One region of the Rahnella sp. ATs2 genome, then DNA from elsewhere that is predicted to be linked to it. Evidence: predicted binding sites of a transcription regulator. Region 1 holds the regulator's gene; each other region holds the start of a gene.
What was found. Region 1 encodes PhoB, which activates phosphate uptake and scavenging genes when phosphate is short. Its sites were predicted from a motif close to CTGTCATAAAACTGNCNNAT; they were not measured.

Region 1 (8,311 bases):
CGGGCGCGTAGCGTACTGCGGCAACTGCGGGCCTTTATAATCAGGGTTCAGCGAGAGAGGTTGCGTCATGCTTTGCTACTCCAGTGGACGGTTTTTTTCTCGATCAGCAAAAAAGCCAGATTCAGCAGATAACCCAGCGCGCCGGTGATCAGGATTGAGGCGTACATGTCTTTGATGTTAAATACCTGCTGGGCATCGATGATCCGGTGGCCGAGGCCGGTTTCCGATCCGATAAACATTTCAGCGACGATCACGATCACCAGCGCAATCGACACGCCGGTGCGCAGGCCAACGAAGGTTTGCGCCAGGCTTTCCATCAGCAGAATGTCTTTGAAAATATGCCAGCGCGAAATCCCCATCACTCTGGCCGCCATCAGCCGGGTTTTCTTGGCATTCATCACGCCGTACGCGCTGTTAAACAGGATAACCAGCACCGCGGCAAAGGCGGCGATGGCAATTTTATTGGCATCGGTAATGCCGAAAATCAGCATAAACAGCGGGATCAGCGCTGATGACGGCGTGGAGCGGAAGAAGTCGATCAGAAATTCCAGGCTGCGATAGATCTTTTCATTGCTGCCTAAAATGACGCCGAGCGGCACGCCAATCACCGCGGCAAAAGCGAAAGACACCAGCGTGCGGTAAAGGGTTGCGCCGATGTCGGTGCGCATGGAAGCATCGAAAAATGACTGGAACATGTAGCCAATTGTCTCGACGGGCGAGGGCAGAAGCACCGGATTCAGCCATTTTGCGCTGACGGCCAGTTGCCAGAATAAAAACAGCAGCACCGGGCCGACCAGCGGCAGTAACCTTGAAGACCAGCGTGAAGTCATCCTGTTTCTCCTTATCCTTTATAAATCAGCGAAGCGACATCCACCGGTTTGCTGAAGATTTTTCTTTCCGTAAAGACGTCATAAAATTTCTGGAACCATTGCAGGTTGTCGCCTTTTAAATCGGGATACATCACAAAGCCCGGCAGCGGCACCTCTTTCACCAGCGCCGGTTCTATGCTGGTGTAACCGGCGACGTTTTCGCGAGCCTTGTCAGGATGCGCCGCAATGAATTCCACCGCTTTCTGATAAGCGGCAATAAACTTTTTGGTTTCTTCCGGTTTGCTGGCGATAAAGCTGGAGTTCAGCGCCGCTGCGCCGCCGAACCAGGGCGCGTCTGCATTGCCGAGCACATATTTAGAAATCACGCCGGTTTCCAGTGTGCGGGAAAGGTTTTTCATCCGCCCGACGGTGCCGGTCGGTTCGAGCGTATACACGCCGTCAATTTGCCCGGCGGCCAGCGCAGGCGCGTGCTGCCCGACCGGCAGTTCGATCACTGAAGGATTAGTGAAACCATTTTTCTCCAGAATGATCTTCGCCATCGTCACGTTCTGGATCCCCGGGCCACAGGCGATCTTCTTACCTTTCAGGTCGCTGATCGCTTTCGCTGTGCTGTTCAGCGGCACCAGAAATTCATCCAGAACCAGCTGGTGATTGGACGGATTCGAGCAGATGATTTTGAACAAATCCGGTGCAGTGATCGCCCCCAGACCCAGCGCACCCGTGGCCGTGCCGTTAGCGCACCCGTGGATCCTGCCGGTGATCATCCCCTCGACAATTTGCTGTGCGCTGGCGAATTTAATGCCTTTCACATTCAGTCCGGCTTCTTTAAAAAAGCCCTGTTCCAGCGCCACATATAACGGTAAACCGCCGACAATCGGCCAGTAACCAATGCGGATTTCATCGTCATCAGCCGCAAAGACCGAGGTCGGGATCATACCGCCAAGCGTGGAGACGCCGCCGGTGATGGCGAGCCATTTCATCAGCTGGCGGCGTTTTTTATCGACTTCAGGTTTGATGTTATTCATAGGCGGTTCCCTTAACGGTTATGCAGGCGCTGCAACTTGTACTGCAACTTGTATACATAACGTTAAGCACAGGGCGTGCCAGTTTATCGGCAGGAGGGAATAAGCGGGAATTCAGCGGGTTGGGAACAATGAACGCACTGCGCTGGTGCGAATTTTGCGCAGTTGCTCACAATCAGGATCCATTGCGGAGCAGATGGCTAGCAATTCACCAGTCAGGTGCTCCGCAGGGTAATCAGTCAGACTTTAAACTCATTGCTCAGGCGGCTTACGCCCAGACCGTTCACCTTAGTCACTTTGATTTGCACCGGAATACGGTCTTTCATCGCTTCCACATGGCTGATCACGCCGATGGTTTTACCCGAGGCATTCAGGCTGTCGAGCGCGTCCAGGGCGGTGTCCAGCGTATCGGCGTCGAGTGTGCCGAAACCTTCGTCGAGGAACAGCGAGTCGATGCGGGTTTTATCACTGACCAGATCAGACAGCGCCAGCGCCAGTGCCAGACTGACCAGGAAGCTTTCGCCGCCGGATAAGGTGCGGGTATCGCGCACGGCGTCCGCCTGCCAGGTATCGACCACCTGCAATTCCAGCGCATCGCTGGTTTTGCGCTGCAACAAATACCGCCCGTGCAGTTTTTCGAGCTGAAGATTCGCCAGATACACCAGATGGTCGAGCGTCAGTCCCTGCGCGAATTTACGGAATTTCGCGCCGTCGCTGGAGCCAATCATCTGATTCAGATAACCCCAGTCATCGCAGGTCAGCTGCGCTTGCGCAATCTGAGCTATCAGCGCCTGTTGTCCGCTGTGGCGTAATTTGTCACTTTCCAGCTGATTTTTCACTTCGCCCAGACGTTGCTGTAAAGCTTTCAGCTGTTGCGCCATTTCCGCCTGTTGCGCTGTCAGAACATCAAGATCGCTTTCTGTTTCACTCAGATGAGCCGGGCGGGCAAGACGATGTTTTTCGAGCTGCTGACCGGCATCCGCCAGTAACGCCTGCGCCTGCGCCAGTTGTTGTTGCAGATTTTCTTTGCGTTGCTGAAGTTGCTGACGGAGTGCGTCATCCAGCAGCGCCAGTTTCACCGCGGCTTCATCGGCAAATCCGCTGGCACTCAGCGCCTGTTGCCACGCCTGTTCCGCCTGCGTCAGTTGTTCTGTGGTCTGCAACTGTTGCTGTTGCGTGCTCGCCAGTTGCCCGGCCAGCTGATCGCGCTGTTCCTGCGCTTTTTGCAATGCGGTTTGCGCGTCACTGACCGCTTTTTCTGCCGCCTGTTGTTGCTGATGTAAGTGCTCGCGAACCTGTGCCACCTGGCGGTCGCCGAACAGTTCAAGGCGTTGAGCCGTCAGTTCTGAAAGGTTTTTTTCGCCTTCTGCAAACAACTTTTGCAGCCGTTCGACGTCTTGCTGAGATTTCGCCTGCGTCTCTTCCAGCCGGGTAATGCGTTCGGTCAGCAATGCGCTTTGCTGCTGCACTTTCTGCTGCGCGTTCAGTGCGTCGTTCCGGGCATCTTTAGCCTGTTGCAGCGCCCGTGCCAGCTGTTCGTGCTGGCTAATCAGCGCCTGCGATTGTTGTTCTTCTTCATCGCGGGCGGTCAGCCATTGAGTGATGTCGGCGGTGTCATGTAGCGAAAACGTCAGATTCAGCGGTGCGCTGAGCTGTTGCCAGTTTGCGGTATGTGCATTCAGTTGCTGCTGGTCTTGCTCCAGCTGGATTTGCAGCCGCGTTTGCTGTTCTTTCAGACTTTTAATTTTTGTTGCCAGTTCGATACCGCTGGCTTTTGCTGCATCGAACTCCAGTTGCATTTTCTCGACGCGCTGTGCCGTTTCAGAAGGTTTGACCTCCTGATAATGTTCAATCGCCGGATGCGATGTGGAACCGCACAACGGGCAGGCTTTGCCGCTTTGCAGATTCGCACGTTCGGCTTCGAGGCTGACGATCAGCATTTCCTGTTTATGCAGTACTTTAACGTCGTTGAGATGCTCCAGCTGTTTCTGACATTGCAGGCGGATGGCCCCCAGTCGCTGCTCTTCTTCAGCCAGTTGCGTTTGATACTGTACGAAATCTTTTTGCTGTTGCTGCACGCGCTGATTAAGCTGTGGGAAAATTTGCGCGAGCGAATACAGCTGCTGGCGCACCGGACGCAGCTGCGTGAGTTCGGATTGTCGTTTATGCAATGCTGCCAGCGGGTGCTGTTTTTCCAGCTCAGTCAGACGCTGTTGCGCAGTGTTGAGTGCATCGGTCAGCGCGGTCTGGCGGGTCTGATGCTGGCGGCTTTCTTCGTCCAGCTTCTGCCGTTCGGTAGTCATTTGTAACAGCGTCGCGTTATGCTCACTGACAAGTTTTTGTACGTCAGTGACCGACTGCTGTGTTTCAGTCAGTGATTTACGCAAGCGGGTGATTTCGCCATCCATCGGCAGGATTTTTTCTTCGATCAGCGTCTGCATCTGACGCTGTTCTTCCGCCTGTTTCTGACGTGACGTTTGTGCCTGCTCTACCGCCAGATTCAGCGGCGTCATTTGCGCGATTTGCTGTTCCTGCTGCTGCGTCAGGTGCGCCAGTTGCTGCTGAAGACGTTGCGATTCATCCTGACAACGCTGGCGATCGTTGAGCAACGGACGCAGTTTTTCTGCCGGTTCGCTGCGCGCCAGTTGCTGTAACTGCGGCGCGGCGGCCAGATTCTCCTGCTCTGCGGCGGTCAGTTGTTGCTGAGACTGCTGCTGTTTTTGCTGCACCTGCTGCCACTGTTGCAGCCAGTTCAGATCCTGCTGGCGCTGCTGCGCCTGCTGACTGAGCGTGATTTCCTGCGCGTTCAGTTCAGCAAGTTGTGCTTCGAGCGTCTGGTGCTGTTCTTCGCTGAGCAGTTCGATACCCGCCATGCGCTGATGCAAACCGTCGAGCGTAATCCGCGCTTCTTTATGTTGCTCAAACACGCGCTCAGACAGCAGACCATAAATTTCGGTGCCGGTCAGTTCTTCCAGCAGTTCGGCGCGGTCATTGGCATCGGCATTCAGGAATGCGGCAAATTGCCCCTGAGACAGCATCATGGATTTGGTGAAACGACCGAAATCCAGCCCGGTCAGTGTGGCGATGGCATCGAGTTTATCGCGCACTTTATCGGCCAGAATTTTGCCGTCGGCCAGTAATGCCAGCTCCACTTTCGGTGCCTGCAGATTGCCGTCCGGCGAGTTTTTGGCGCGGCGCTGACTCCAGAACGCGCGATAACCAACGCCTTTGACTTCAAACTCCACTTCGGCCAGCGATTCGGCGGTGTGGCGGGTCATCAGCTCGTTCTGGCTTGGCGTGATGTTCAGACGTGGCGTCTGGTGATAGAGCGCCAGACAGATGGCATCGAGCAGGGTGGTTTTCCCCGCGCCGGTCGGGCCGGTGATGGCGAACAATCCGTTGCTGGCAAAAGGCTCAGCCGTGAAATCAATTTTCCATTCGCCTTCCAGCGAGTTCAGGTTTTTTAAACGCAGGCTGAGAATTTTCATTGTGCGCTGTCCTCCGCATTCTGACCGCTGGTGACCTGTTCAACAACCTGCGCAAACAGCGTGCGCATCCGCGCCTGGCGCGGTTCGTCAGGATCCGGTTCCAGTGCCAGCCGTCTTTCAAAGACGTCACTGACACTCAGTTCGCTGAGTGTCTCTTTCTCCTGTTGCTCAATGCTGTTGATACGCTGTTCTTTACTGCGGCGTAAAAGCACCACTTCTACCGGCAGATCTTCCGTCAGCGCCTGAATGCGGCGCTGAATATCACTGAGATAATCTTGCGTGGCGACTTCAATATCCAGCCAGACTGGCTTTTGCGCATCGCCGCCTTCGAACTGCGCCAGTTGTTTTTCGATTTCTGCCAGCGAGCCTTTGATTATCTGCATCGGCTGGAAAACGGGAATTTCCAGCGTGTCGATGGCGTTGAGCGTCGCGCCGTCCAAATCGAGTAAGTACACACTTTTGGCTTTACTCAGTTCGTCAAAACTCAGTGCAATCGGCGAACCGCTGTAACGGATATGTTCGGTTTTGGCGACGCACTGTGCGCGGTGGATATGACCAAGTGCCACGTAATCGACCGGCGGAAACGCCTGCGCCGGGAAGGCATCGAGTGTGCCGATATAGATGTCGCGCACGGAATCGGAGGTGCTGACGCCAACCGTGGTCAGATGGCCGGTAGCAATGATCGGTAGCGAAACGCCGAGTTCGTCGCGTTTGGTCTGCGCGGCCTGCCACAACGCGTCATAATGCGCGGCGATGGCTTCCTGTAATGCCAGCTGTTTGTCGCTGCCGGATTGTCCCGCCTGACTGGCGAGCAAATCCCGCGGACGTAAAAACGGAATAGCGCAAAGTACCGCGCCCGGTTTTCCGTCACGCTGGTTGAGCACTAAAATCTGTTCAGAGAGGTTTTCGCCGACGGTCGCAATCACCCGCGTATTCAGGCAGGAAAGCAGCTCACGTGATTCATTTAATGTCGCGACAGAATCGTGATTTCCGGCCAGTACAATCAGCTGACAGCCGGTTTGTTGCAACTCGACGACGAAGCGGTTGTAAAGCTCGCGGGCATAGCTGGGCGGCGAACCGGTATCGAATATATCGCCTGCCACAATCACGGCATCTACCTGATGTTGCTGCACCTGACCGGTCAGCCAGCGCAAAAATGCCTGATGTTCGGCGGCGCGGCTTTTGGTGAAAAAGTACTGGCCGAGGTGCCAGTCTGACGTGTGGATCAGGCGCATGAGACTCCCGTATGGATCCTGGATGACGACAATGGGGCAAAGTATAAACGTCGGCGGGGGACGCTGTCCCCGATAAATCGGACCAATTTCAGCGAGATGGCAGCTGAATAGAAGAAATGTATCTGTCATATTTGACTGTAATGAACCATCCTTTCTATTCATAAATCTGTCACAAAACTGACGCATAATGGCGCCCGCAATCAAATAAAAGATCGCTAACCTATTGGCAGGACCTACGATGGCAAGACGTATATTGGTGGTTGAAGACGAAGCTCCAATCCGTGAAATGGTGTGTTTTGTACTGGAACAGAATGGCTATCAGGCAGTAGAAGCTGAAGATTTTGATTCAGCCGTTGGCCAGCTGGTAGAACCTTACCCTGAACTTATCCTGCTCGACTGGATGTTACCCGGCGGTTCCGGTATTCAGTTTATCAAACATCTCAAACGTGAAGCACTGACCCGCGAAATTCCGGTGATGATGCTGACCGCCCGCGGTGAAGAAGAAGACAGGGTGCGCGGCCTGGAAGTCGGTGCCGATGATTACATCACCAAACCGTTTTCTCCAAAAGAACTGGTTGCACGTATTAAAGCCGTGATGCGCCGCATCTCGCCAATGGCGGTGGAAGAAGTGATCGACATGCAGGGTTTAAGCCTGGATCCGTCGTCTCACCGTGTGATGGCCAACGAGCAGGCGCTCGATATGGGGCCGACCGAATTTAAATTATTGCACTTCTTTATGACCCACTCCGAACGTGTTTACAGCCGCGAACAGTTGCTCAATAACGTCTGGGGCACTAACGTTTATGTGGAAGATCGCACGGTAGACGTGCATATTCGTCGTTTACGTAAAGCGCTGGAAACCAGTGGACATGACAGAATGATCCAGACTGTTCGTGGAACCGGATACCGTTTTTCAACGCGTTATTGAGTCCCCACAGCGGAGAATCTGTGTGCTAGAACGTTTGTCATGGAAACGATTGGCCGGTGAATTCTTTCTCTTTTGCCTGCCCGCGTTAATCCTCGGTATCTTCGTCGGCCATTTCGGCTGGCTCCTCTTTGCGTCGCTGCTGGCGGCGCTGGGCTGGAATTATTACAACCAGCTCAAACTCTCTCACTGGCTGTGGCTTGACCGCAGCATAACCCCGCCGAATGGCCGCTGGAGCTGGGAGCCTCTGTTTTACGGGCTGAACCAGATGCAGATGCGTAACCGCCGTCGCCGTCGTGAATTAGGTCAGCTCATCAAACGTTTCCGCAGCGGTGCCGAATCATTACCCGATGCGGTGGTATTGACGACGGAAGAGGGCAATATTTTCTGGTGTAACGGACTGGCGCAAGATTTGCTCGGTTTCCGCTGGCCGGAGGATAACGGACAACACATCTTTAACCTGCTGCGTTATCCCGAGTTTCGTACCTGGATCCAGACCCGTGATTTCAGCCGTGCCCTGAATTTGCAACTCAATAACGAGCATTACGTCGAGTTTCGCGTGATGCCTTATTCCGAAGGGCAACTGCTGATGGTGGCGCGTGATGTTACGCAGATGCGTCAGCTCGAAGGTGCGCGTCGTAACTTCTTCGCTAACGTTAGTCATGAACTGAGAACCCCGCTGACTGTATTGCAGGGATATCTGGAAATGATGGAAGACGCCAAACTGGAAGAGCCGTTTCGTACCAAAGCGCTGGACACCATGCAGGAACAGACGCGGCGCATGGACGGGCTGGTCAAGCAACTGCTGACA
Region 2 (8,311 bases), on a different contig from region 1:
ATAAAATGCTGGCGGCGAAGAACTATCAGGCGGCGCTGTTTATCCTGCGTCAGCTGGAGTTCGGTCTGTTTGATTTCCGTATGCATGCGGAATATGACCCGGCCAAAGGCGCGCAAATCCTGCAAACGCTGGCAGAAATCAAGAAACAGGTTGCCGTGGTGCCGTCACCGTCATGGGGACGCTTCCCGCACGCCTTCAGCCACATCTTTGCAGGCGGTTATGCGGCGGGTTATTACAGCTATCTGTGGGCGGAAGTGCTGTCGGCCGATGCCTATTCCCGCTTTGAAGAAGAAGGAATTTTCAACCGCGAAACCGGTCAGTCGTTCCTGGATAATATTCTGTCGCGCGGCGGTTCCGAAGAGCCAATGGAGCTGTTCAAACGCTTCCGCGGGCGTGAGCCGCAGCTGGATGCTATGCTGCGCCACTACGGAATCAAAGGATAACCTCTGCCTGTGAGTGTGTGTTTACTGTGTGAAGAAGGCGCCGATGAAGGCGCCTTATCTGTTCTGGCGCAGCGCTGGAATCTGACGTCTGACCCGGATGCCGTGATGGCGCTGGTGCTGACGCCTGAGCGTCTGGAATTACGCAAACGCGACGAGCCCAAACTCGGCGCGATTTTTGTCGATTTCGTCGGCGGCACGATGGCGCATCGTCGCAAATTCGGTGGCGGACGTGGCGAAGCGGTAGCGAAAGCCGTCGGTATCAAAGGCAGTTATCTGCCGGATGTGGTCGATGCGACCGCAGGACTGGGCCGCGATGCGTTTGTGCTGGCCTCTCTGGGCTGCAAAGTACGGATGCTGGAGCGCAATCCGGTCGTCGCGGCATTACTCGATGACGGGCTGGCGCGTGGCTATCGTGATGCAGAAATCGGCCCGTGGTTGCGTGAGCGCATGACGCTGCTGCATGCTTCAAGTCTGACGGCGCTTTCTGAGCTTTCACCAAAGCCGGAAGTGGTGTATCTCGACCCGATGTATCCGCACAAACAGAAAAGTGCGCTGGTGAAGAAAGAGATGCGGGTGTTTCAGGGTTTAGTCGGCCCGGATGAAGATGCCGACGGCCTGCTGGAACCGGCGCGCCGCTTAGCGACTAAACGTATCGTGGTAAAACGCCCGGACTATGCCCCGCCAATGGCTGATATCGCAGCACAGGCTGCAGTTGTGACCAAGAGTCACCGGTTTGATATTTATACGCCGTTATAGAAAGCCGTTGTTGTCACGCTTCCCTAAAATCTCATAAAAAAATGCCCGCCGGTTTTCACCTGCGGGCATTTTTATGTCAGCGTTAACGCAATAATACGTCTTACGCTTCTTCTTCCTCATCGCGCAAAGGCACGATCAGCATGTCGATGTGAACGGTGTTGATCAGCTGACGCGCGGACGACATCAGTTTGCTCCAGAAATCCTGGTGATGGCCGCACAGCACTAAATCCACGCCATATTTATTGATGGCATCCACCAGCACCTGCGCTAAATCACCGCTGCCGCTCAGGGTTTCTGAAATCGGGTAACCGGCGTTTTGCGACAGTTCGTTCAGCGCGTGGTGCGTCTCTTCGGAAATGCGTTTCTGCATGTCGCCCAGATTGACGTCGATAAGACCGGTGTACAGGTCTGAATAGTTCACATCAACGTGGATCAGGGACACCTTGGCGTTATACGGACGCGCCATGGAAACCGCTTTCTCAACTAAAACTTTGCTCTCAGGTGAGAGGTCAACAGCAATCAATATGTGTTTGTAAGCCATAAGAAAACTCCTTCCATAAGTCGGTTAATAGCAATATCAGCATCATGCGAATGTCATGACTTCAGTATAGCGCCAAAATGGTCAGAGAAATCAAGCATACAGATCCCATTTCCAAATCCGGGCATCTATAGATAGAAATAATATGAACAGTTCGGGATTCGTTTCCTACACTCAATAATGCAGGCTTCTCCTGCTTTGGCAATCTTCTGTGGTACGAAAAGAGGGCGGGCGCAGTTTGCCCGGGGGTGTGAAATTGCGGAAAGGCAGGGCGAAACGTCGGGTATGCGCCGCTATTTTACCGGTGCATTGCGCGGTGTCAGTTCGCCTTGAGGGGGAATCATGATCAGTCCCGTTGCGCTGTTTTGGGCTTTATGTTTTGTGTGTGTCGTGAATATGCTGCGCTATTATTCTTCTTTGCGCGCATTGCTGGTGGTACTGCGGGGGTGCGATCCGCTGCTGTATCAATACGTTGATGGCGGGGGATTCTTCACGTCGCACGGCCAGCCGAGCAAACAAATAAGACTGGTGCGTTACATTTATGCTCAGCGCTATGTTGAACATCACGATCCTGAGTTTATCCGCCGTTGTGAACGGGTCCGCGGTCAGTTTATGCTGACAACTGCACTGGTCGGATTAATTTTAATCAGTATGTTAGCGATGCTGATCTGGTACTAGCATACCCTTCGTACTTGAAGCTGCAGCGGCGTTAGCGGCTCTCGTTCACCCGAATCACTGACCTGTGTCAGCTCATCGGGATTCTCTCGCTTGCTGCCTTGCTGCAACTCCAATTACTTTGGTTATGAATTAGGGAGGATGTGTGAAAAAGGAAAAAAAAAGGCGACCGCTGCTGAGCAGGGTCGCCTTTTTAATGCCGTTCAGAAAGCTATCAGATCAGCTTCAGCGCAAGCCAGTACAGCACGCCGGAAAGGACAATCGACACTGGCAGGGTTAAGATCCACGCCATTGCAATGTTCTTCACGGTCTTCGACTGCACACCGCCGCCATCCACAATCATGGTCCCTGCAACCGCAGAAGACAGCACGTGTGTGGTGGAAACCGGCATACCCGTATAGCTGGCAACGCCGATAGAAACGGCCGCGGTCAGCTGTGCAGACAAGCCTTGTGCGTACGTCATGCCTTTCTTACCAATCTTCTCACCGATGGTGGTCGCCACGCGTTTCCAGCCAATCATGGTACCCAGTGCCAGCGCCAGAGCGACAGCAATGATGATCCAGATTGGTGCGTATTCAACGGTTTGCAGAATGTCTGTTTTCAGCTCGCCGAGGAAGCGTTTATCCGCAGGAGAGGTTTCCGGCAGCTTGGCCACTTTATCCGCAGTATCAGAAACACACATCAGCAGACGGCGCATATGGCTGCGTTCTTCCGGTGCCAGGTCGCTGTAAGACTGAAGATTGGTCAGCAGTGTTTGCGCGCGGCCGATAGCGTCAAGTGCGTGGCTGCTGTCGCAGTGGAACACTTTAGGCTCATCAGTCGGTGCGATATTGACGTCCGGTGCAGGCACCATTGGCGTCTGTGCAACCACGTGCGGCACGGCATCAACATGTTGCTGATAATACTGGCCGAGGTGAGTCACGGCGTCGCGGGTACGGGTAATGTCGTAACCGGTCGCGTTCATATTCACCACAAAACCCGCTGGCGCCACGCCAATCAGCACCAGCATGATCAGACCGATACCCTTCTGACCATCGTTAGCGCCGTGAGAGAAACTCACGCCGATAGCCGACAGAATCAGACCGGTACGCGTCCAGAATGGCGGCTTTTTCTTGCCGTCTTTCTTCTCACGTTCCGCCGGTGTCAGGTGGATACGGGCATGTTTCTTATTGCCACTCCAGTAACGGCGCAGCAGGAAAATCATGGTACCCGCGATAATCATCCCGACCAGCGGAGAGATAATCAGCGAAGCAAAAATACCAATCATTTTAGGGATGTTTAACGCATCGACCACGGAAGTGTGAGTCATTAATGCATTGGTCAGCCCTACGCCAATGATGGCGCCGATAAGGGTATGGGAACTGGACGCCGGCAAACCAAAATACCAGGTGCCGAGATTCCAGATGATCGCCGCCAGTAACATAGAGAACACCATGGCAAGGCCATGTGCGGAACCTACATTGAGCAGCAGATCGGTTGGGAGTAAATGGACGATGGCATAGGCCACGCTCAAACCACCGAGCAGGACGCCAAAGAAGTTAAATACCCCTGCCATCACGACCGCTAATTGCGAACGCATTGCCCGGGTATAGATGACGGTTGCTACTGCGTTGGCCGTATCATGGAAGCCGTTAATCGCTTCGTAGAACAGAACAAACAGTAACGCGAGAATCAATAACGAACCGGTATGAATATCCAACCCGGCAAATAGATGCAGCATAATTGTTACGCCAGTTAGTGGTCATGAACGCCGCGCATTATCTGCGAGAACAGGGTGAGGGGAAAAGGAAAATATGACATTTTTTTGACTAAAAACAGTTCAAAAATCACGTTTGTTTCAATTAAATTTTTATTTATCAAAATCTTATTCCTCCTTTGCCAGCTGAAACATTTCCTTACGACGTTCAGAAAGCAAGCTGTCTGACTGGTTTAAGACGCGTCTGTCCCTTACAATTCGCGCCACTCAGGGGGCAGCACGCCCGCTCAGAAGGGGAAACCCTATCTAAAACGTAGTCGAATATTCATAAAGAGAGGCCGAAAGTGGAACAGGTTGATGTGGTCGTCATTGGTGCAGGTGCTGCAGGTATGTTCTGTGCGGCACAGGCCGGACAGGGTGGCTGCCGGGTTCTGCTGCTGGATAATGGCAAAAAAACCGGACGTAAAATCCTGATGTCGGGTGGCGGACGCTGCAACTTCACGAACCTTTACGCCGAGCCGGCGGCTTATCTTTCTGAAAATCCGCATTTCTGTAAATCTGCACTGGCGCGTTACACCCAGTGGGATTTCATCGATATGGTCAACCGTTACAATATCGCCTGGCATGAGAAAACCCTCGGCCAGCTTTTCTGTAATGACTCCGCGCAGCAGATTGTGGCGATGCTCGATAAAGAGTGCGAAACGGGTAACGTTGATGTGCGTCTGAGAAGTGAAATCACCGACGTTCAGAAAACGGAAGAAGGCTTTGTTATCAACGTGAATGGCTCAGCTGTGAGTACTCACTCACTTGTTGTTGCCAGCGGTGGGCTTTCGATGCCGGGACTCGGCGCTTCGCCTTTTGGTTACCGTCTGGCGGAACAGTTTGGCCTGAAAGTGTTGCCTACCCGCGCCGGTCTGGTGCCGTTTACCCTGCACAAACCGCTGCTTGAACATTTACAGGCGCTTTCTGGCGTTTCTGTTCCTGCGGTGCTGACCGCCGAAGACGGTACGGTGTTCCGGGAAAGCATTCTGTTTACTCACCGTGGTCTTTCAGGTCCGGCTGTTTTACAACTTTCAAGCTACTGGCAGCCTGGTGAGTTTGTAAGTGTTAACTTACTTCCTGATGTCGATCTGGCGGCGTTTCTGAATACGCAGCGTCAGGAACATCCTAATCAGAGCCTGAAGAATACGCTGGCGATGCAACTGCCGAAGCGTCTGGTGGAATGTTTGCAAACGCTGGGACAGCTTCCGGATGTGACGCTCAAACAGCTGAACGTGCCGCAACAGGCCGCACTGGTGGAACAGCTGCAAAACTGGCAGGTGCAGCCGAATGGCACCGAAGGTTACCGCACGGCAGAAGTGACACTCGGCGGTGTCGATACCAAAGAGTTGTCTTCTAAAACGATGGCGGCGGCGAAAGTCCCCGGTTTGTATTTCATCGGCGAAGTGGTGGATGTGACCGGCTGGCTCGGCGGGTATAACTTCCAGTGGGCCTGGAGTTCGGCGTGGGCGTGTGCGCAAGATTTGGTGGCGCGGTCGTTCGCCGTGAATCAGCCCTAAATGGATATCTGAGCAGTCGGAGAGGTTTCCCAGCTGCTCATCATTTTTTCGTCTTATTAAAAGTATTTGTTAACGCCAAAATCAATTTTCTCATGCATTGCCACAAACGCAATCAGCCTGTTCGGAATGATGATTTCAATTCCACCCTCATCATCATGAGGCCCCTGATAACAAAATCCCAGCCTCCCCAGCGCGGGAATTAAGGGGCTGTTTAGTTTAATGACAGATGTTTTCATGTCCTCTGGCAGGGCATCTATAATCATTCTGGCTTTAGCAAAACCGGTAATACTTGAGTTCTCCAGTTCCGGTCCTTTACATATAAGCACTTTCATATCATGGATAAGCGTGACCGTATGCCCGTAGGGATGCTGGTAATCAACACGATATCCCGCCGCCACATTTTTAGTTTTGGCCACGTAAAATCCGGCCCAGTCGGCCTCCCTCGGAAAGGATGAGTGCAGCGTACGCATATGATCAAGCTGCTGGTATGCAGCAACTTTAAAACCGATGTGACCTTTTCTGAGAATGCTTCTTTCAATAGTAATCATATTATTCTTCTAATAAATTATGTGGGTTGGAATTCACCTTATCGGAAGTGAATAGCTGATTTTATTATGGTAACTGATATATAATATCAAAGCTGTGTTCCTAAAATTCATTTAGTTAAATTACAATTGTGTTTAGGAAACTTAATTATGGGTTATTCATCGGATTTTGTGATATACAATTCACGTGTTGCATCATTTTCCTTGAGTTGAATGCAAATAATACCTCATTATTTATTTTCTAATTCTTCAGCAATTGGATAATCCATTCCAGTCTCTCGTCATTTTTCGCCTTACTGTGAATATAAGCATAAATATCAATAGTATCTTCCTCCATCCAGGGAATTTCGACACTGCGCACGTTTAAGTGTACGGGGATGTGCTTGAGCAGGAATGCCGGAAAGAACATCACAGCATCACTTTTTTCAATACAGTAAAGCATATTAATCAGCGAGTTAGATCTGTAACGGATATTCCTCTGATGAGACAATCCATACAGCTTCTCAGGAAGGTAAGCGCTGGTTTCGGCGGAGCTGAGAACGATATGTTCCTCTGCCATCCACTGCTCGTCGCTCAATTGGTTTTTTATACGGGGATGTCCTTTCCGGCACAAACCCACGATCCGTGACTGGGCAATCTTTGTTGAAATGAACGAGTGGTTATGTCTGATGGCTGAGCCAATATCAATGTCGACTTCTCTTGATACCAGCGCGGTGCTCCGCTGGTCTTCCAGCATGATGCGGTTGTTAAAGGTAAAATTTAACTCCTGGGGAAATTTTTTATTTTTTAATAACTTATCAACCAAATAATATTCAATCATCGTATTTGTTCTGATAATAACATTGGAAATTTCAGGGGGATCATCAGTACTCACCATTAAGGAATGGGATATTTCTTCGTCAACATTTTTAAACGAGGGATAAAGCTGGTTAGCAAGCGGTGTGGCTTTTAGTCCTTTGACGGATTTGATGAATAAGGGGTCATTGTAATAATCACGGAGTTTATTTAATGCATAGGTCAGCGTGGGTGACGATATTCCTAATGCTTGTGCAGATTTACTCATGCTTCTGGTTTCATACACCAGCACCAGCGTTTTGATGAGATTGTAGTCAAATTTATTGTTCATTTTCAGTTATTCTTTCTTTGATCAAGTACTTAGTTCAGGTGATATAAAAAATTCAAAGCACGACTTCGAAAAACCTCTATTGTGTCTTATCTCAGGGGAATGCTTAATAACACCCGTTGCCGTGCTAATGAAAAGAAGGTGTGATGAAAGTCCTGACTGATAAACCGACATTTGAAAAATGGTTTGTAGAAGATTATTTGAATATTAACCATAACCCTATGAATCCCTCGATTCTCACTGATGAAGAATTGGACATCGCCCTTTCTGAATCTGCGCCAGAGTCATTCCCGTGTCTGGTTTTCATGGGAGCCCAGGATATTTATTCTGATGGAAATCAGTTGCGGTATATCTACAAGGACGAGTTAAGGCTAATGCAAGAATTACTGGAAGGGAAAGGATTTAGTCATTGAAAGTGGAATAAAATTATTTCAAAAGGATAACCAAAATATCCAAAATGTATAAAAGAAGTCCTTATCATTGATTTGGTGAATGCATTCGAATGCGAAGGGCACTTTACTGCGTCCTTTGCATTCTGTCTGATCAGTGAAACACCCCGCCACAGATCCCACTATACCTGACCTGCTATGACCGGCACGGAAGAACCGCCTGGATGAGGTAATAGATTTGTTATTTTGTGCTCAAAATTAATCAATCCTGCCTTCTGATTTTTTTCACTTAAGAAACTAGAAAATTCCTAAGCAAAATGAGTAAAAAGAGCGATATGTTTAGTGATCATTGAGTATTGGTGATTATTTGCCATTTTCTCCATCAAAATTATAACGTTGTTATACATGTCAATCAGACTGGAAAAATAGTTGAAAGCAAATATAAACAGAGAATGCGACTATTTATTATTTATGATTAGTGTTTTATGCTGCTTGAATGTTAATGTCTGGTGATTAATTTCTTGTTTTTTGGTTATTTACAGATTTATCTAATATGTTTAGAAAATTCCTAAGTCCGCCCGCCCGAC
Region 3 (8,311 bases), on a different contig from region 1:
GGGTAACGACCGTTCAGCGTAAAAAAGCCGGCCCGACCTGGACGCCAACCGCGAAAATGCATGAAGAATATGCTGCACGTGGCGAATTCCTGCCAGCCGTCTTCCCTGCTGGTCCGGACAACCCGATGGGCCTGTACGCGCTGTACGTGGGTCGTCTGTATGCCGTTCACGGCACCAACGCCAACTTCGGTATTGGTCTGCGCGTGAGCCACGGTTGTGTGCGTCTGCGTGATGCTGACATCAAATGGTTGTACGACAACGTGCCGCAAGGTACTCGCGTTCAGTTCATCAACGAACCGGTGAAAGCCACCATTGAGCCAGACGGCAAACGTTACATTGAGATCCACAACCCGCTGTCCTCTAACCAGGAAGAGTTTGATTCCCAGCAACCGCTGCCAATCACTCTGACCGGCAGCGCAAGCAGCGTTGCGATGGATCCTGCGGTTAACCAGACTGTGGTTCAGCGCGCGATCGAGATGCGTTCCGGTATGCCGGTTCAGGTCAACTGATAGCGTCTTTGATGTCTTTGTGAAAAAGCTCCGATCTTCGGGGCTTTTTTTTTGCATAGTGCCGATGCAAAGGGCGGCTGCTCAGTTGCACTGAAAGCTGTGCCGAGAAAGTTTCGGTTTCTCAGTTGCGGTGATCACACGGCCTCTCGCGCCGAAACCGACCAGAGGGGAAAGGCTTTTCCCCTCTGAACTCCCCTCGCTTTTTTCAACACGCGCTTCGCTCGCTGGCTATATTTCAGATAGCACGGCGACAGGCTGGAAATCTTGCCGCTTTGCGGTGCCTTCATTTCGGGATTGCAGCCTATGGTCTGCAACCTCTCATTCAGCAAGCTTTCTGAATCGCCCGCACGATCTTAAATTCAAAGACAGACTGTTTTTCATCTTTTAGAAAAGTTGATTGGCGTGATCAAAAATGGCACCGAATGAACGGTTCGAGACCAGAGGCTCGACACCTGAAATTCGGGGATCGCGAAGCGATGACATTTTGCGCCACTCATGATTGCGTCAGAACATGTCCGTCATACCCGCGACAGCGCGCAGTTAAAAAAGCGCGGAGTCCAGAGGCCCGCGCGTTACCGGGTCTCTGGTCGGTGTGGGCCGATGCCCACGACCTTGACCTTAAGGCCAGTTTGGGTGGCAACCCAAGGTATTGACCTTGAAGTTGAAGTTGAAGTTAACCCCCAGTCTCACCACCAACCCGGTGCCTGTCATTAAACCGTCACAACTCTCCCTTAACCTTCCGGTAACAAAAAATATCTATATGTGTTTTTTTATTTCCGACGGTTTATAAAAAGGAGTTTTGACAATGCAACAATCTGTATCTCTGATCGCCCGTGCAGTGACTGCCGCCCTGCTGCTTTCCGCCTCTGCCGCCTCCCTCGCCGCTGAAACTGACACGCTGACTGACCGCGCCGCGAAAGGCGTGCTGACAGAACCGGGTGGCGCACGCCGCCTGAGCGGTGATCAGACCGCCGCGCTGAAAGCATCGCTGTCCGACAAAACGGTGAAAAACGTCATTTTGCTGATTGGCGACGGCATGGGTGATTCTGAAATTACTTCTGCGCGTAACTATGCCGAAGGTGCAGGCGGCTATTTCAAAGGCATCGATGCCCTGCCGCTGACTGGTCAGTACACACATTATTCTCTGGACAAGAAAACGCAGAAGCCGAGTTATGTGACTGACTCCGCCGCTTCCGCCACTGCCTGGACAACCGGCGTCAAAAGCTATAACGGTGCGATTGGCGTGGATGTAAACGGTAAAGATCACCAGACCATTCTCGAAATTGCCAAAGCGGCGGGTAAAGCCACCGGCAACGTTTCTACCGCTGAATTGCAGGATGCCACACCGGCAGCGCAAATCGCCCATGTCACCTCGCGCAAATGCTACGGCCCAGAAGAAACAGCAGAGAAATGCGCCAGCAACGCCCTGGAAAACGGCGGACGCGGTTCCATCACTGAACAATTGTTGCAGGCTCGTGCGGATGTCACGCTGGGCGGCGGCAGAAAGTCATTCAGTCAGCTGGCGAAAGCCGGTGAGTTCCAGGGGAAATCACTGAAAGACCAGGCGCTGGCGCAGGGTTATGTCTGGGTAGAGAACGCTGAACAACTGAGCGCAATCACGCAGGCAGACCAGAAGAAACCGGTGCTGGGCTTGTTTTCCGAAGGCAACATGCCGGTACGCTGGCAGGGGCCGAAAGCCACTTATCACGGCAATATCGACAAACCTGCCGTGACCTGTGAAGCCAATCCGCAACGCACGGCAGATATCCCGACGCTGGCGGCGATGACAGAAAAAGCCATCGACCTGCTGAAAACCAATCAGAACGGTTTCTTCCTGCAAGTTGAAGGCGCATCAATTGATAAGCAGGATCACGCCGCCAACCCATGCGGACAGTTTGGTGAAACGGTCGATCTGGATGAGGCCGTACAGAAAGCGCTGGAATTCGCCCGTCAGGACGGCAACACACTGGTTATCGTCACCGCCGACCACGCGCATTCCAGCCAAATAATCGAAACCGACGCCAAAGCACCGGGCCTGACGCAGACGCTGACCACCAAAGACGGCGCGCCGATGACCATCAGCTACGGCAACTCCGAAGATGATTCGCAGGGACATACCGGGACTCAACTGCGCATAGCCGCGTTCGGGCCGCATGCGGGGAATGTGGTCGGTCTGACAGATCAGACAGATTTGTTCTATACGATGCGGGATGCCATGGCGATCAAGTAATGCAGGATAGCCGCTGCATTTGGGCGGCTTTTCAAAAGCCTAAAATTCTAAAACCTTGGGTTGTTATCCAAACGGGCCTTAAGGTCAACACCTTGGGTTGCCGCCCAAACTGGCCTTAGGGTCAAGGTCGTGGGCTCGCCGCCCACACTGGCCCAAAGGTCAACACCTTGGGTTGCCACCCAAACTGGCCTCAAGAGGCGCCTATCGCCGCGCCTCTTAAGGATCTCCGGCTCTTTTACTGCGCGCTCCGCTCGCTGGCTATGTTTCAGGTATCGCACCGACAGGCTGGAAATCTTGCCGCTGCGCGGTTCCTTCTCTCGGTCCTGGAGCCTCTGGTCTCCAGGCCGCTCCGTTCAGCAAGATTTCTGAATCGCCCGCACGATCTTAAATTCAAAAACGGAATGGATTTATCTTTTAGATGAGTTGATTGGCGTGCTCAAAATTCAGCTGAACGGAGCGGCTTCGAGACCAGAGGCTCGAAGACCGAGAGAAGGCAGTGCGAAGCACCTGGATTTGCGCCACGCACGATTGCATCAGAACATGTCCGTCATACCCGCGACAGCGCGCAGTGAAAAAAGCGCGGAGTCCAGAGGCCCGCGCGTTACCGGGTCTCTGGTCGGTGTGGGCCGACGCCCACGGTCTTGACCTTAAGGCCAGTTTGGATGGCAACCCATTGCCTAAACCTTAGTGCAATAAATTATCCAGTCTGTCGTCATCAATCCCGTCCGGCTCCAGATGCGCGGTCACATCCGCTGACTTGAACAGTTTGCTTACCGCCATTTCAGCGGCATCACCGATATCGTGGCCGATATCCACCGTCAGGGCGCCATCAACCTCAACGTGAAACTCGACAAATACGCGGTCGCCGCCGTTGCGGGTGCGAATGTCATGCACGCCGCGTACACCTTCGACACTTAATACTGCCGCTTTCACGCGCTTACGGTCATCGGCACTCAGTTCCCTGTCCAGCAGTTGTTTCAGCGCATCCGCCGCCATACCGCGGGCGTTCCAGAGCATGTAGAAGGAAATCAGCAGTGCGCCGATGGAGTCGGAACGCGTCCAGCCGAAGTAGCGTTCGAAAATCAGCGCCAGAAGAACAGCGATATTCACCGCGACATCCGTCACGTAGTGGGCGCGGTCAGCGGCAATCGCGGTCGAGCCGGTGCGTTTCACCACGTACGTTTGCATCAGCACTAAACCGGTGGCCGCCAGAGAGCTGCCGATGATGACCCAAATCCCGAGACCAAGCTGCGCCAGTGGTTCCGGGTTAATGATACGGCCGATGGATTCACCGCCCAACACCAGCCCCGCCGCACCCAGCAGCAAGGCCTGAACAAAGGCGGCAACGGCTTCGGCTTTGCCGTGCCCGTAGCGATGGCCTTTGTCTGCAGGACGGATGGCGTAACGCACACCGATTAACGTCACCATCGACGCAAGCACATCGACCAGACCGTCAGCCGCCGAGGTCAGCAAGGCAATCGAACCAGTGGCAGCCCATGCCCAGACTTTTACGCAGACCAGAACCAGCGCCACACACAGGGAAACCAGCGAGGCAATACGTGTCAGCCCTTTGTAGGACGGTGCTGGACGGCTCATGGTTTGCTCCTGCGGAGCAGATATTTTTGGGAAGTGATCACAAGAATTTCCTGAAGCAAAGAATCAAATTTATTTGATAAATACAAATACCAGGTCAGCAGTATAACCCATTTCGTTATTTTAAGACCTTCCCTATGGTTTGGATCTTCGTGCTCTCACTGAGGTTTATTGACCTATATTTACTTGCATTTACATCAATACAATCTAGCTTAAAACAAGATTTCTTTGTTCCGGCGCGCGCGCACCGATAATCAGATGAGCATTATGACAAACGAAAAAAATAACCAGCCTTCCGCGTCTGAAGACGCACACTCAGAACTCGACTCCAGCCAGGTCAAATCAGGAGAAGGTTACAAGCAAGACACCAAAGACCAGAAAGGGTCCGATAAAGAGTCCGATAACGATAATCAGGATAACGATGAAAAGCGCAAAGGTCCGGGCAAGAAGCCGCTGATCATCCTCGGGATTGTCGTGGTGGTGATGGTGGTCGTGTCACTGGTCTGGTGGCTGATGACCAAAGATCAGATAAGCACCGATGACGCCTTCACCGAAGGCGATGCCGTGACCATCGCGCCAAAAATCGCCGGTTATGTGACGAATCTGGCGGTGAAAGATAACCAGTTCGTCAAAAAAGGCGATTTGCTGGTAGAAATCGACCCGCGTGATGCCACCGCACAACGCGATCAGGCACAGGCGCAGCTCGGTCTGGCCGTCGCCCAGTTGCATCAGGCTCAGGCGCAGTACGATCTGGCGAAAGTGCAGTATCCGGCGCAGCTGGCGCAGGCTAAAGCTCAGCAAACCCGTGCGGAAGCCAATTTGCTGAATGCTACCGCTGATTTCCGCCGCCAGCGCGGTGTGGATCCACGTGCCACCACCCAACAAAATATTGATACGTCCAATGCGCAGGTGCGTTCTGCAACGGCCGATCTTGAAAATGCCAAAGCGCAGGTTCAGGTTGCCGCTCAGGTGCAGCTGAACATTCGTCAGGCTGAAACTAACGTTGAGGCACGCCAGCAACAGGTTGAGCAGGCAAAAGCTCAGCTGGAAACCGCGACGCTGAATCTTTCCTATGCGCAGGTTCGGGCACCGTTCGACGGCTATGTCACCAAACGTAATGTGCAGGTCGGCACGCTGGTTCAGGCCGGTACTTCTCTGTTCTCCGTGGTGTCGAAAGATATCTGGATCGCGGCGAACTATAAGGAATCGCAGCTCGAACGTATGCGTCCCGGCAACAAAGTGGAAATCACCGTTGATGCCTTCCCTGACATCAAACTTCACGGCCACGTTGACAGTATTCAGCAAGGCACCGGCTCGCGCTTCTCGGCCTTCCCGGCTGAAAATGCCACCGGTAACTATGTGAAAATCGTTCAGCGCGTGCCGGTGAAAATCGTCATCGACAGCGGGCTGGATGAAAATCATCACCTGCCGCTGGGTCTGTCAGTCGAACCGACGGTGACCGTCGAATGAATGAAGATCGCAGCTACTGGAAACCCAAGGCCAATCCGTGGGCAGTTGCCGCCGTTGTAACCATTGCGGTGTTCATGGAAATCCTGGACACCACCATCGTTAACGTGGCGCTGCCGCACGTCGCTGGGTCACTGTCTTCCAGTTATGACGAATCAACCTGGGTGCTGACGTCCTATCTGGTGGCGAACGGCATCGTGCTGCCGATTTCGGCGTTTCTCAGCCGCGTCATGGGGCGTAAAACTTACTTCCTGATTTGTATCGGCATGTTCACCGTCTGCTCCTTCCTGTGCGGGGTCGCCACCGAACTGTGGCAGATGATTCTGTTCCGCATCCTCCAAGGCTTTTTCGGCGGCGGTTTGCAGCCGATTCAGCAATCGGTTCTGCTTGATTACTTTAAGCCGGAAGATCGCGGTAAGGCGTTTGGTCTGTCTTCCATTGCCATCATCGTCGCGCCGGTTGTCGGCCCGACGCTGGGCGGTTACATCACCGATAACTTCAGCTGGCGCTGGGTGTTTCTGATCAACATTCCGGTGGGCATTATCGCCCTGCTGGCGATTTATCAGCTGCTGGAAGACCCACCGTGGGAACGTAAGGCCAAAGGCAAGCTCAGCATCGATTACATCGGTATCGGTCTGATTGCGCTGGGCTTAGGGTGCCTGCAGGTCATGATGGACCGCGGTGAGGATGACGACTGGTTTAAGTCTGGCTTTATCGTGACGTTCGCCGTACTGGCAGCTACCGGGATTGTCGGGGCGATTTACTGGCTGCTGTACGCCAAAAAGCCGGTGGTCGATTTGCGCTGTATGAAAGATAAAAACTTCGCAGTGGCCGGTTTGCTGATGGCCGGGATGGCGATGATTCTGTACGGCAGTTCGGTGGTTATTCCGCAACTGGCGCAACAACAGCTGGGGTACACCGCCACGCTTTCCGGGCTGGTGATGTCGCCGGGCGCGATACTGATTGTGTTGTCGATACCGCTGGTGCTGAAACTGATGCCCATCGTGCAGACGCGTTACATCATTGCGTTTGGTTTCTTCCTGCTGGCCGCCTCGTTTATCTATTCGGCGACGCTGACGCCAGATGTCGATTTCACCACGCTGGTGATGTATCGCAGTGCGCAGTCCCTCGGCCTGGGTTTCCTGTTTGTACCGCTGACCACTATTGCGTTCATCACCATTCCGCAAAGGATGAATGCCGATGCCGCCGCGCTGTTTACCATGTTCCGTAACGTCGCGGGGTCGATTGGTATTTCGCTGGCAACCGCCGGTGTGACTGAGCGGACGCAGGCGCACAGCGCGCATATGGCGCACAACATGTCGCCGCTCAATGAACAGTTTAATCAGGCGGTCAGTAAAAGCGCTGAGGCTATTCGTGATTTCGCCCACATCGTCGGCGACCCGATGCAGCTGGCGACCGTGCGCATGTATCAGGAGATGATTTCGCAATCGCGCATTCTGGCCTACATCGATGTGTTCGGTTATTGCGCCATCGTCGCCGTTATTTTGATCCCGTTTTGTTTCCTGCTTTCGCCAGTTAAGAGCGAAGGTAATGCCGGAGCACATTAAGTTGATTACGACCCGGAAGTTTAAAAAGACTCATGTTATTGCCCTGTCGGCCATTGCGGTTGCACTGGCCGGTTGCTCCGTTGGCCCGGATTATCAGAAGCCAAACCCGGTGACGCCGACGGCGTACAACGATATGACGCAGCCGAAAGACAAAGACGGCGCATCGATTGCGCTGCCTTCTGAGCCGAATCCGTTGTGGTGGAAAGCGTTTAACGATCCGCAACTCGACAGTCTGATCACCCGCGCCATTGCCGGGAATATTTCCCTGCAACAGGCAGTATTGCGTATCGCCGGTGCCCGTGAGCAGGTAAAACAGGCTGAAGGCGCATGGCTGCCGTCAGTTCAGGGCAGCGCAAAAATGACGCGTCAGCAGCTCGGCCTGAAAGGTATTCTCGATTCCAGCGGCGCATCCCAGCAGCTCAACGAACTCGGTCCGGAGGCGTCCGGCGCCATTGATACCGCCACCCGACCTGTGAATTTATATCAGGGCAGTTTCGACGCCAGCTGGGAGCTGGATTTATTTGGCGGCACACGCCGTCAGGTCGAAGCCGCAAACGCGCAGACTCAGTCTTCTGTCGAACAGCGCAACGATGCGCTGGTCTCGCTGCAAGCCGAAGTTGCCCGCGCTTATCTGCAACTGCGTGGCGCGCAAAGCGTGACGGCCGCCATACAGACGCAAATCGACGTGGCGCAGCAAACTTTAGATCTGACGCAAAACCGTCAGCAGAACGGGTTGTCGCCGCAATTAGATGTGGAGAATGCCCGAGCGCAGTTAGGTTCGCTGCGCGCTCAGCTGCCGCAATATCAGGCTCAGGAACGTCAGGCGATGAACGGACTGGCCGTTTTACTCGGTCAGACACCGGGTTCGCTGGATGCCGAACTTTCCGCGCCGAAACCGATGCCTGCCCTGCCCGCAGCCGTACCGGTCGGCGTGCCGTCACAGC

Region 2: the regulator PhoB is predicted to act here: its motif matches at 4,204-4,223, upstream of pitA (inorganic phosphate transporter PitA).
Region 3: the regulator PhoB is predicted to act here: its motif matches at 1,214-1,233, upstream of phoA (alkaline phosphatase).

What each region holds. Positions count from the first base shown of each region.
Region 1 covers NZ_JBLYPL010000009.1:193,869-202,179, reverse strand. Annotated here, with positions in the region: gene ACJY2G_RS11940 (ABC transporter ATP-binding protein) at 1-69, opposite strand, end outside; gene ACJY2G_RS11935 (ABC transporter permease) at 66-830, opposite strand; gene ACJY2G_RS11930 (ABC transporter substrate-binding protein) at 842-1,855, opposite strand; gene sbcC (exonuclease subunit SbcC) at 2,092-5,340, opposite strand; gene sbcD (exonuclease subunit SbcD) at 5,337-6,575, opposite strand; gene phoB (phosphate response regulator transcription factor PhoB) at 6,814-7,503, shown strand; gene phoR (phosphate regulon sensor histidine kinase PhoR) at 7,526-8,311, shown strand, end outside.
Region 2 covers NZ_JBLYPL010000028.1:46,323-54,633, forward strand. Annotated here, with positions in the region: gene prlC (oligopeptidase A) at 1-443, shown strand, start outside; gene rsmJ (16S rRNA (guanine(1516)-N(2))-methyltransferase RsmJ) at 453-1,199, shown strand; gene uspA (universal stress protein UspA) at 1,300-1,740, opposite strand; gene uspB (universal stress protein UspB) at 2,080-2,415, shown strand; gene pitA (inorganic phosphate transporter PitA) at 2,627-4,132, opposite strand; gene ACJY2G_RS22830 (NAD(P)/FAD-dependent oxidoreductase) at 4,453-5,667, shown strand; gene ACJY2G_RS22835 (hypothetical protein) at 5,724-6,215, opposite strand; gene ACJY2G_RS22840 (LysR family transcriptional regulator) at 6,454-7,338, opposite strand; gene ACJY2G_RS22845 (hypothetical protein) at 7,482-7,748, shown strand.
Region 3 covers NZ_JBLYPL010000032.1:15,040-23,350, reverse strand. Annotated here, with positions in the region: gene ACJY2G_RS23735 (L,D-transpeptidase family protein) at 1-509, shown strand, start outside; gene phoA (alkaline phosphatase) at 1,315-2,739, shown strand; gene ACJY2G_RS23725 (cation diffusion facilitator family transporter) at 3,424-4,335, opposite strand; gene ACJY2G_RS23720 (HlyD family secretion protein) at 4,600-5,802, shown strand; gene ACJY2G_RS23715 (DHA2 family efflux MFS transporter permease subunit) at 5,799-7,367, shown strand; gene ACJY2G_RS23710 (efflux transporter outer membrane subunit) at 7,351-8,311, shown strand, end outside.